Regions from separate parts of the Paenibacillus sp. 7516 genome, predicted to be linked through region 2. Evidence: riboswitches for the same ligand, from Rfam matches in the RefSeq annotation. Region 2 holds a riboswitch; each other region holds the start of a gene.
The links. A riboswitch is a leader RNA that binds a small molecule or an ion and turns the genes downstream of it on or off. The one in region 2 is predicted to bind cobalamin.
Positions count from the first base shown of each region.

Region 1: another riboswitch for cobalamin. It lies ahead of CHI14_RS14515 (ABC transporter substrate-binding protein); the one in region 2 lies ahead of cobJ (precorrin-3B C(17)-methyltransferase).
Region 3: another riboswitch for cobalamin. It lies ahead of nikB (nickel ABC transporter permease); the one in region 2 lies ahead of cobJ (precorrin-3B C(17)-methyltransferase).

Region 1 is NZ_NPBI01000013.1:65,868-69,149, reverse strand. It holds gene CHI14_RS14520 (FecCD family ABC transporter permease) at 1-807, opposite strand, end outside; gene CHI14_RS14515 (ABC transporter substrate-binding protein) at 804-1,805, opposite strand; cobalamin riboswitch at 2,244-2,420, opposite strand; gene CHI14_RS14510 (histidine phosphatase family protein) at 2,542-3,189, opposite strand; gene cbiB (adenosylcobinamide-phosphate synthase CbiB) at 3,180-3,282, opposite strand, start outside.
Region 2 is NZ_NPBI01000024.1:398,893-402,174, forward strand. It holds gene CHI14_RS21405 (uroporphyrinogen-III synthase) at 1-782, shown strand, start outside; cobalamin riboswitch at 980-1,168, shown strand; gene cobJ (precorrin-3B C(17)-methyltransferase) at 1,569-3,282, shown strand, end outside.
Region 3 is NZ_NPBI01000040.1:114,449-117,730, forward strand. It holds gene melA (alpha-glucosidase/alpha-galactosidase) at 1-161, opposite strand, end outside; gene CHI14_RS27125 (AraC family transcriptional regulator) at 357-1,187, shown strand; cobalamin riboswitch at 1,268-1,457, shown strand; gene nikB (nickel ABC transporter permease) at 1,621-2,559, shown strand; gene nikC (nickel transporter permease) at 2,561-3,282, shown strand, end outside.

The DNA.
Region 1 (3,282 bases), on a different contig from region 2:
TCCGATGACACCCGAAACCGAGACGGCCCCGGCGGTAAGCAGTGTTCCTACGGCAAGGACGGATAGCTTCAAGCCATCCACCTGGACACCGATATGTGCAGCCTGCCGTTCCCCCAGTGCAAGAACATTCAAGGAACGGGCACGGCTCCAGAGGAAAATCAGACCCAGTATAAAATACGGGAAAAGGATGGCCGTATACGACCACCCACGCAGAGCCAGACTTCCCATCGTCCAGTATATAATTTCGTTAATCGTCTGTTTCGACATGGTCGACAGGAAGGAGACCACCGCTCCCAGAAAACTTTGCATCACCACACCAGCCAGAATCAGGCTGTGCGTCGGTATTTTGCGCCCTTCACGAGCCAGGGCGAGCACAAACCATAATGTGATCACACCCGTAAGAAATGCAACGAGCGGCAAGGTCCAGATTCCGATCAGTGCATATTGCAATCCGAAGAAAATTAGAAAAGCAGCCCCCACCGATGCACCAGACGATACGCCAAGCGTAAACGGATCTGCCAGCGGGTTACGAAGAACCCCCTGAAAGCCCGCTCCGGCGATGGCCAGCGATGCACCCACGAGTACTGCAAGCAGCACCCGCGGGAACCTGACCTTCCATATAATCTGCTCGGCTGCCGTACTCCAGTCGGGCGTGATCCAATCTCCGATCCATGGCATGTGATGAAGCAGAATGCCTGCAATGTCACGGACAGGCAGAGCCACTGAACCGATGCCCGTACAGATCAGCACAGTCAGCACAAGCAGCAGAATTCCGGCTGTTCCGTACACTGCCAGCTTTTTACTCATTGGAACAGGTCAGGATAGATCGCTTTGGCTACAGCTTTCAAACCTTCCGTTACACGTGGACCCGGACGGCTCAGCAGGTTGGCATCCAGGCCAATGACTGCATCGTCTTTTACCGCCGTGATTTGATCCCAGCCGCTGCGCTCTTTGATGATCTGATCCAATGTTTTGGAGTTCTCATCAATTACATCATTGGCGTACAGAATGACATCCGGATTGGAAGCAATAATGTTCTCTTCGTTAATTTCATTCCAGCCCACAAGGTCGGAAGCAACGTTGATTCCACCGGCTACCGTGATCAGTTCATCCATGAATTCGCCTTTACCCACAGTCCAGCCCGGGGAGAATTCAACATATACCTTTTTCTGATCTTCCGACTTCACAGCCTTAACCGCTTCGGTTACGTCCGCTACATCCTGTTTCATCTTCGTAATAAGCTCCTGTGCCTGCTCCTGATGATCCGTAATTTTGCCGAATGTTTCGATGTTGTTCATGACATCATCTATCGATTTCGGATCCGTTTTGAAAATGGTGATACCCAGCTCGCGCAGCTTCGTCACAGCTTCTTCGCTCATGGAGATCCCTGTAAATACGATGTCTGCTTCAGCTGCGATAATTGACTCTTCATTGGGCTTCGTCACACCGCCCATTTTCGGTTTGGTTGTTGCAGCTTCCGGATAATCGTCATAGTCGGATACGCCTACGATCTGCTCGTCCAATCCAAGGGCGAACAATGACTCGGTTTCTGCCGGAGACACGGATACGATTTTGGCTGGCGCTTTCTCAAACGTGAAGGATTCACCCGTTGCATCCGTTACCGTAAGTGGATATTGTGTTTTGAGATCCGTCTGCTCCTGGCCTTGGGATTGCTCCTGTGCCGGCTGCTGCGTAGACGTGCCTGTTCCCTCGCTCGTTGTTGCGTTTCCACATCCGGCCAAAGCCAGTGTGAGCATCGCTGCTGTCAGCAGGGACGCCATGCCTTTCCAATTCTTGATGTTCATTCTGTTCATTCTCCCCTTCTCTATGTTCTCTCTTAAGTAGTGCTCCTGACCATTTCCCCTGAATTGGTGTTCCTAAATAAAATGACCCTAGAAAACCACACTTGGCCACTACGATTGCAGTACCATCTTCCGATCGCTGTTATCCCCAGATTTTTTTGATTCTCTCTTATAAACGTGAAAATCCGGGGATAGCTTTTGCTTTCGATGCAGCTTTCTTTCAGAAAGCTTTTAGGCGAGCGCTACGCTTCTTCAGATTGGTTCTGCACTCTTCGTTACGTGTGAATATTTCAGTTCATCCTATATGAACAAAAAAATCCCTGATCCTTACGTCAGGATCAGGGATGACGTCTCGCATATGGCGATCTGCACATCTACAGCGTACCCGCTGTTCATGCACATAGAATTGCCCGAAACGCTGTCCTTTCCTCGAAGGAACACCGGTTTATACGTCCAGGGCAGGTAACCTGACTTACAGGACTGCTCGTCCTGATTTACAGTGGCGGGACCGTGCCGGATTCACACCGGCTTCCCTATTTCACCCATTGTGCCGTTCATCGTTTGCATAAGCTCGATGAGCTCTTGCTCGCACAAGGGACCCGTGGTCGCTGATATTGTAACCATTCAAGTGAGCATGTCCCATCCCTCAGCGCTTAAGCGCATAACGAGATATGTATTCATGCTGAAGTCACACTTCTGTTGTGATTATAGGTTATATTGCACATCCTTACAACCCGATTCACGGAAAAGACACCCTGCTTGAAATCCAGCTATTTCCGCTTTTTTCAAGCCGAACCTTAATGGCTTGCCCCGGAATGACCTGTGTATCCCAGAATCCCAGTTCCGGTATGAGACGTGACATGGCATACCGAATGACACCACCATGGGTAACTACGGCTATCGCCGGAACATGATTTTCTTCCGAATGTTCCTCTGGCGAAACGGACACAAGGCACTCCTTCACGAAAGAGTCAATCCTCGCAGCAAATGCCTGCCAAGGCTCGCCGCCCGGTGGCGTCACATGCTGCGGTGCATTAATCCATTCCCGGTAGAGCGGATTGTCCTTGAGCTCATTGTACGTCATCCCTTCCCATTGCCCAAAATCAATCTCACGCAGACGCGGATCATACTTTGCTTGTCCTGCTTGTACCGGGGCAATTCGTTCCACCGTCTGCCGGCAGCGCAGCAGATCGCTGCTATATAGCGCATCCCATGTGATCCCGCGAATGGACTTGCGAAGCGGCGCCAGTTCCATCTCTGCATCCGACAGGAGACCGATATCGGTATGTCCGAGGTATCTCTTTTCCACATTCCAAGATGTTGTCCCATGACGGATAAACACGATCTCCCGCGTTCCTGTTCCACGCTTCCCGGATTCTACTTCCATAACAGCGCACCTCCTGCTGTCCAGATGCCGAACGTTACCAGCCAGCATAACAGCACAAAAGCTCCCGCCGACCAGAACATCAAACGCGTGGTC
Region 2 (3,282 bases):
CACGTAAATCCAAGGAGATGGCGTTGTTAGTTGAGAAAATGGGTGGCATTCCACTCGTGCGGCCAGCACAGGGAACGGTATTCCTGGACGATCGGAACATACGCAATGGTCTCGTCTCCTTGATCTCTGATCCGCCCGACTGGGCGGTATTAACTACAGGCATGGGACTTGATGCCATATTTGAAATGGCAGAGGATATGGACATAGCTGGTCAACTGCTGGATGTTCTGTCGGAAGCTTCAATTGCGGCAAGAGGATACAAAACGGTGAACTCACTTCGTAAGCGCAAGCTCGCACCGCTGGTCCGGGATGATGACGGCAGTACGGACGGGCTGATCCGTGAATTCGCACCACATGATCTTGCCGGCAAGAAAGTCATGCTCCAGCTTCATGGAGAGACTGCGCCGAAGCTGGTCAACTGGCTGGAAGAACAGGGGGCCGAGGTAAGACAGGTTCTGCCTTATCGTCATGTACCACCGGAAGAGGCCGAACTGGAACTGCTTTTGAATGAAATTGTGCAGCGTGAGGTTGATGCCGTAGCATTCACCAGCGGTCCCCAAGTACGGTTTTTGGCAAAGTATGCGGCTTCCCAAGGCAAGCTGGAACAGATGCAGCAGGCCTTCCGGGACGGTGTCATTCCCGCATCTGTCGGCAAAGTGACTGCGAACGCCATGCGTGAAGAAGGGATTGAAGCACGAGTTGTTCCGGAGGAAGAAAAGATGGGAGCGCTCATCGTTGAGCTGGGACGATATATTGCTGCAGCAAACGCAGATCAATCCTGATAAGCAGATCAGGACGCAGGTCTGTTAAAGGATCCAGTAAGATCGTTATTGAGGGTTTCGTATATGGACATCGTATTTCAAGTTCTGATCGGTTCTGGATCAGAACTTTTTTCCGTTTTGTCTGAAAATAGAATCAAGGACAAACATCATAAGCATGGACATTTTTTCCTGAGCGGTGTTATGATGAAAGCAATATCATTCATGAAAACAAGCAAGGTGCTCTTGCGTCGAGCAAGAGGTAACAGGGAATCGGGTGTAAATCCCGAGCGGTCCCGCCACTGTAATGGGGAAGCCCTTTTCATCCAAGTCACTCGTACATTCGGGGAAGACAGAAAAGGAAGCTGATGATCCAGAGCCAGGAGACCTACCTTGCATGTGTCACCGAACCCTTCGCGGAAAGGAGTGGTGTACGAAGAATCAGGAAACGGGCGAACAACCGGTTCGCCTGGCAGGCCCTTTGCGGCCATGCAGCCACAGGTCTATCCTCTATAGGGCCGTGGACTGTCTTCTTGAGTGTACGTACATGCGTATCCCATCCGTTATAAGGATGGGATTTTTTTGTTTTTTTACAGTCGATCCGGAACTGGATTTAATCGAACATGCCGCGAAGAAGAAGGTCGGTCAAGCCGTCCTTTTTCACTGTTTTGGAATAGCCGGGATAAGAAGGTTGAGCTGCACGGAGCAACTCAATAATCAAGAGCTCGTTACAGACAACGGCTAAAGTAGCGATGATATAGATGTGATTGGCGTGTTAAGGGTGAACAGGGAGATGGAGGAGGAGAAGCAATGCAGAGTCAAGGAAAGCTGCTGATTATCGGATTTGGCCCGGGAGCGATGGAGCATATCACCACACGGGCATTGGAGGCACTTCGGGAGAGTGAGGTCATCATTGGTTATAACACTTACGTTGATCTGATTCGTCCACTTCTGGACGGACAGGAGATTGTACGTACAGGCATGACCGAAGAAGTAAGCCGGGCACAGGAAGCGGTCAGACAGGCCGAGATGGGTAAAATCGTTGCAGTAATCTCCAGTGGCGATGCAGGTGTATATGGCATGGCCGGACTGGTGTATGAGGTGCTGATGGAGCAAGGCTGGAAGCCGGAAACTGGCGTTGGCGTTGAAGTTATTCCGGGTGTATCTGCCATTCAATCCTGTGCTTCCTTGCTGGGTGCACCCGTGATGCATGATGCATGTACGATCAGCCTGAGTGACCACCTTACGCCATGGGAGACGATTATTCGCCGAGTTGAAGCAGCAGCATCAGCTGATTTTGTTATTGCTCTGTACAACCCTCGCAGTGGACGCCGGACACGCCAGATCGTGGAGACGCAGGAGATGCTGCTGCGATACCGTAGTCCCCAGACACCGGTGGGGCTTGTAAAAAGTGCCTACCGTGAACGTCAGGATGTCGTGATGACCACGCTGGAAGACATGTTGAATCATGATATCGGCATGCTTACGACGGTGATCATTGGTAATTCCTCGACCATGATGTACGAAGGACTCATGGTCACACCGCGCGGATATCAGCGGAAATACACGCTGAATACCGCGGAACAGCCGCTCAGACCGCATGAGCGGCTCCGCACGGAAGCTGAGCCTTGGTCGCTCGGCGCGATGGAGGCCCGTTCGGCCGCTGCCGCCGATGCAGCAGGCACGGTCCCCGATGCGCAGACCGCACAGCCAGCGGCGGAAACAGCCCTGCGCGGCGCAAGCGCCAGTACAGGCATGGAGCCGCAAGGGCAGCAGGGCGCCGGCATGCCTGCTGCACAGCCAGCGGGCGGCAGTACCGCAGTGCTTGCAGCCGAGCGGCCTGCGGCGGTGCAAGGTGCACCGCGTGCTGCCTTGGCGGTGCCGCATGCTGGTGCAGCCGAACTGGCTGCCGAGGCGCTGACGCGGCTTGCGGCAGGCGGTAAGCTCGCTGGCGAAGCGGCCAGCCGCTGGCTGGATGCAGCCGGGTCAGGCGTGCCAGCCGGGACGCCGCAGACGGCAGGGGCATCTGCTGAGCGGCAAGCACCCGAGCCGGGACGCAAGGCACCGCTGTTCGAGATTGGCGTGTCGCCTGGCGTCGGCAACAAGAAGTTTACAGCAGCCCAGATGGCGCTGCTGGCGCAATGCGCGAGTGAAGAAGGCGAGCTGGAATACACGCCGGAGCATCAGATTATTTTGCGGGTACCGACCTTTGAACCGGATCAGCTGGTAGAGGAACTGCGTGCAGCGAATTTCATCGTGGTGCCGATCGGTGACGTTATTAAGGTGAAGGCCTGTGACTTCTGCAATATGGAGAAGGATGATGCTGTTCCGATGGCCAATCATTTGCAGGCTGTTATAGGCGGACTTAGTGCGCCGAAAGAGACCAGCGTGGCTCTGAATGGCTGCGGCATGGCATGTTATGGTGCCGTACTCGAGGACATCGGAATCGTCTACCGCAAAGGCGGGTACGACCTGTTCCTTGGCGGCAAGAAGTTCGGACGAAACGCTCACCCTGCCCAGCCGG
Region 3 (3,282 bases), on a different contig from region 2:
CCCATACTGGTCAGCAGTCGCTCCGAATCATTCAGCCGCTCGGCATCGATATCATACAAGGCCAATTCAAAATCCTGCAGTGCTTCGGTCATCATGACGTCACCTAATACATTTTTGACAAAAACGGTGCTGCCTGCACCGAGAAACGTAATTTTGTTCATCTCAAGTCCAGCCTCCCTGAATAATGGTGTACCCCAACTATAGGCCGATCCGGCTTATATAACTATGGTTCAACCTCTCTCATACATGGCATAATCCCATTTTTGGTCCCGCTTTCAGCTGATATTTAACCAATATACCTGTTATAATCTGAAGTAAGATAAATATTGATATGGAAGAAGGGAAGGAGTGAGAAGGTGAGCCCAATCGAGATGAACGTGGTGCCCATGGACTGGACACAGATGGAGCTGGTGCTGCTTTTTTTCGGCTGGGAGGATTGTGATCCGTCTCATTATTGGGGTCCGGGGGTACGAGATTCCTATGTGGTTCATTACATTCATGAGGGACGGGGAACCGTTCATATGGAAGATAAGGAGTACCATTTGACGCAGGGTCAGGGCTTCGCCATTCTGCCGGATACCATCATTCATTATGAGGCCGATGCGAAGGAGCCTTGGACATACTCCTGGTTCGGTTTTAAGGGCGTACATGCCAAGACTTTCATGCAGCGGGCTAACCTGAGTCCAGAATGCCCTGTATTTGAAGCCAAGGATCCAAAGGTAATGGATGGTTTGTATGCAGAGATGACTCAAGCCTCCTCGCGCAATGGTGGAGATGTATTCAGCCAGAGTCTGCTGTACCGATTAATTGCCGAACTGATCTCCTCCTCCCCTGATGAGCGTAAGCCGCAGAGGCCCCTTTCCACCAAGGATGAATACATCAGACAAGCGGTCCAGTTTATGGAGAACAGGTACAGCCAGAAGACGTCCATCCTTGATATTGCGCAGTCCGTGCGTTTGGATCGTACCTATCTGTCCGGTCTTTTTAAGGAGAAGTACGGGAAGTCGCTGCAGGCTTTTTTTCTTGAATACCGGATGAATCGCGCAGCAGAGCTGCTGCAGAGTTCAACGCTTTCGGTCAGTGAGGTTGCCCATTCTGTGGGGTATACGGATCCGTTGTTATTTTCCAAGATGTTCAAGCGTGTGACAGGGGTTTCCCCCAAAGGTTCGAGAGAGCAGCGGGAGTAGGCTGATGAGCTGTTTCAAATTTGAATAAATGCTTTGATCATTATCTGTGAGCCAGCTATACTGGTACAGAATGCATTTCAATTGAATATGTGGAACTGGGTGCTTTACCTTCGGGTAGAAGCTTAATAGGGAAGACCGGTGTAATGCCGGCGCGGTCCCGCCACTGTAACAGAGGAGTCATGCTGCGTTATGCCACTGGTTTAGACCGGGAAGGTGCTGCAATGACGAGGATTCTGGAGCCAGGAGACCTGCCTAGTTTAACAACACAGTAGTACCTACGGGAGATAGGAAGGTGTTTAGAGAGCATGATTTTTTCTGAAAATCTGTTTATTTAAGACGTCCTTATCCGGTACTAGCGGAGAGAGACGTCTTTTTTGATATGCATGGACAAGTCATGTACGGGGTTGGAGATTGGGGAGAGGATGTCAGACATGTGAGTAGATATATTGTGAAAAGATTCATTCAGCTGGCAGCCGTGTTATTCGGCATTTCGTTTCTGACGTTTCTGCTAACCTATCTGTCTCCGGGGGACCCGGCAAGGCTTATGCTCATGTCTACAGGGGTCACTCCGTCGGACGAATTGGTACAGCAGGTGCGTGTCCGGCTGGGACTGGATCAGCCGTTTTGGATACGCTACGGAACCTGGCTGGGACAGGTAATTACCGGAGATTTCGGAACGTCCTATAAATACGACAGGCCTGTGCTCGACATTCTGCTGTCCAGGCTTCCAGCCACGCTTCGGCTAACAGGAAGTGCCCTGCTGCTGGTCATTCTGATTGCGTTTCCACTGGGTGTTTTGTCGGCCGTCTACAGAAACAACGTGCTGGATTACGTCATACGCCTGTTTTCGTTTGCCGGGTTGTCCATGCCGAGCTTCTGGCTCGGGATGCTGCTCATGCTGGTGTTTGGCGTACAGCTCAAGCTGCTTCCCGTCATGGGGAGTTCGGGCTGGAACAGCCTGATATTGCCTGCATGCACACTGGCGTTACCTCTGATCGCCCAATATATCAGGCAGATCCGTACGGTGATTCTGGAAGAGATGTCCCAGAACTATGTAACGGGGGCCAGAGCCAGAGGCGTGAAGGAGAGAGTCATTATGATGCAGCATATTTTACCCAATATATTATTGCCCATCGTTACGCTCATGGGCATGTCTACAGGCGCCCTGCTCGGCGGGGCAGCCATTGTGGAAAGTTTGTTCGTATGGCCGGGTGTAGGGCAGATGGCGGTGGATGCCATCTTTACAAGGGACTATCCTCTGATTCAGGGCTATGTCATCTGGATGGCAACCATCTATGTATTGCTGAATCTGATCGTTGATCTCTGGACACATCTGCATGACCCGCGGATTCGACTGGACGTGGATGTCTAAAATGAGAGAATTTAAGCTTATTCTGACACAGCATCGCTGGTTCACGTTTCTATGTTCATTGACCCTCCTTTGGGTCATTCTCGCCATGATTGCGCCGCTGCTCGCACCGCATGATCCACTGGCAACGAATTTTGCCAAGGTACTGCAGCCAGCCAGTTCGGAATATCCGCTTGGAACCGACCAGCTTGGACGCTGCGTGTTATCCCGTCTCCTTTACGGGGCCAGGACGTCGCTTCTGCTTACATTTATGATGATCGGAATTGTGTTTGTGCTTGGTGTAGCCATTGGTGTTATCGCAGGTTTTGCTCGTGGCCTGACAGATATAGTGCTGATGCGGTTATCCGATACACTGATGGCCTTTCCAGGATTAATCTTCGCCATCGCAGTAGTGGGGATGCTGGGGCCTGGCCTGTTTAATACGGTAATTGCCCTGGCTGTTGTCTGGTGGGCGAAGTATGCACGACTGGCAAGAAGTCTGGTGATCTCGCTTCAGCAAAAGGAGTATGTCGCTGCGGCAGCCTTCAGCGGCGCGCGGAAGATTCAGATCATCACCAGAACCATCCTGCCCAACATGCTGTCTCCTCTCATCGTCATGGCGATGATGGATGTGGGCGGCATGATGTTATCCATCTCAGGCCTGTCATTTCTGGGGCTGGGTGCTCAACCTCCCGAACCGGAGTGGGGGGCGATGCTGAATGAAGGCAGACGATATTTGCAGACAGC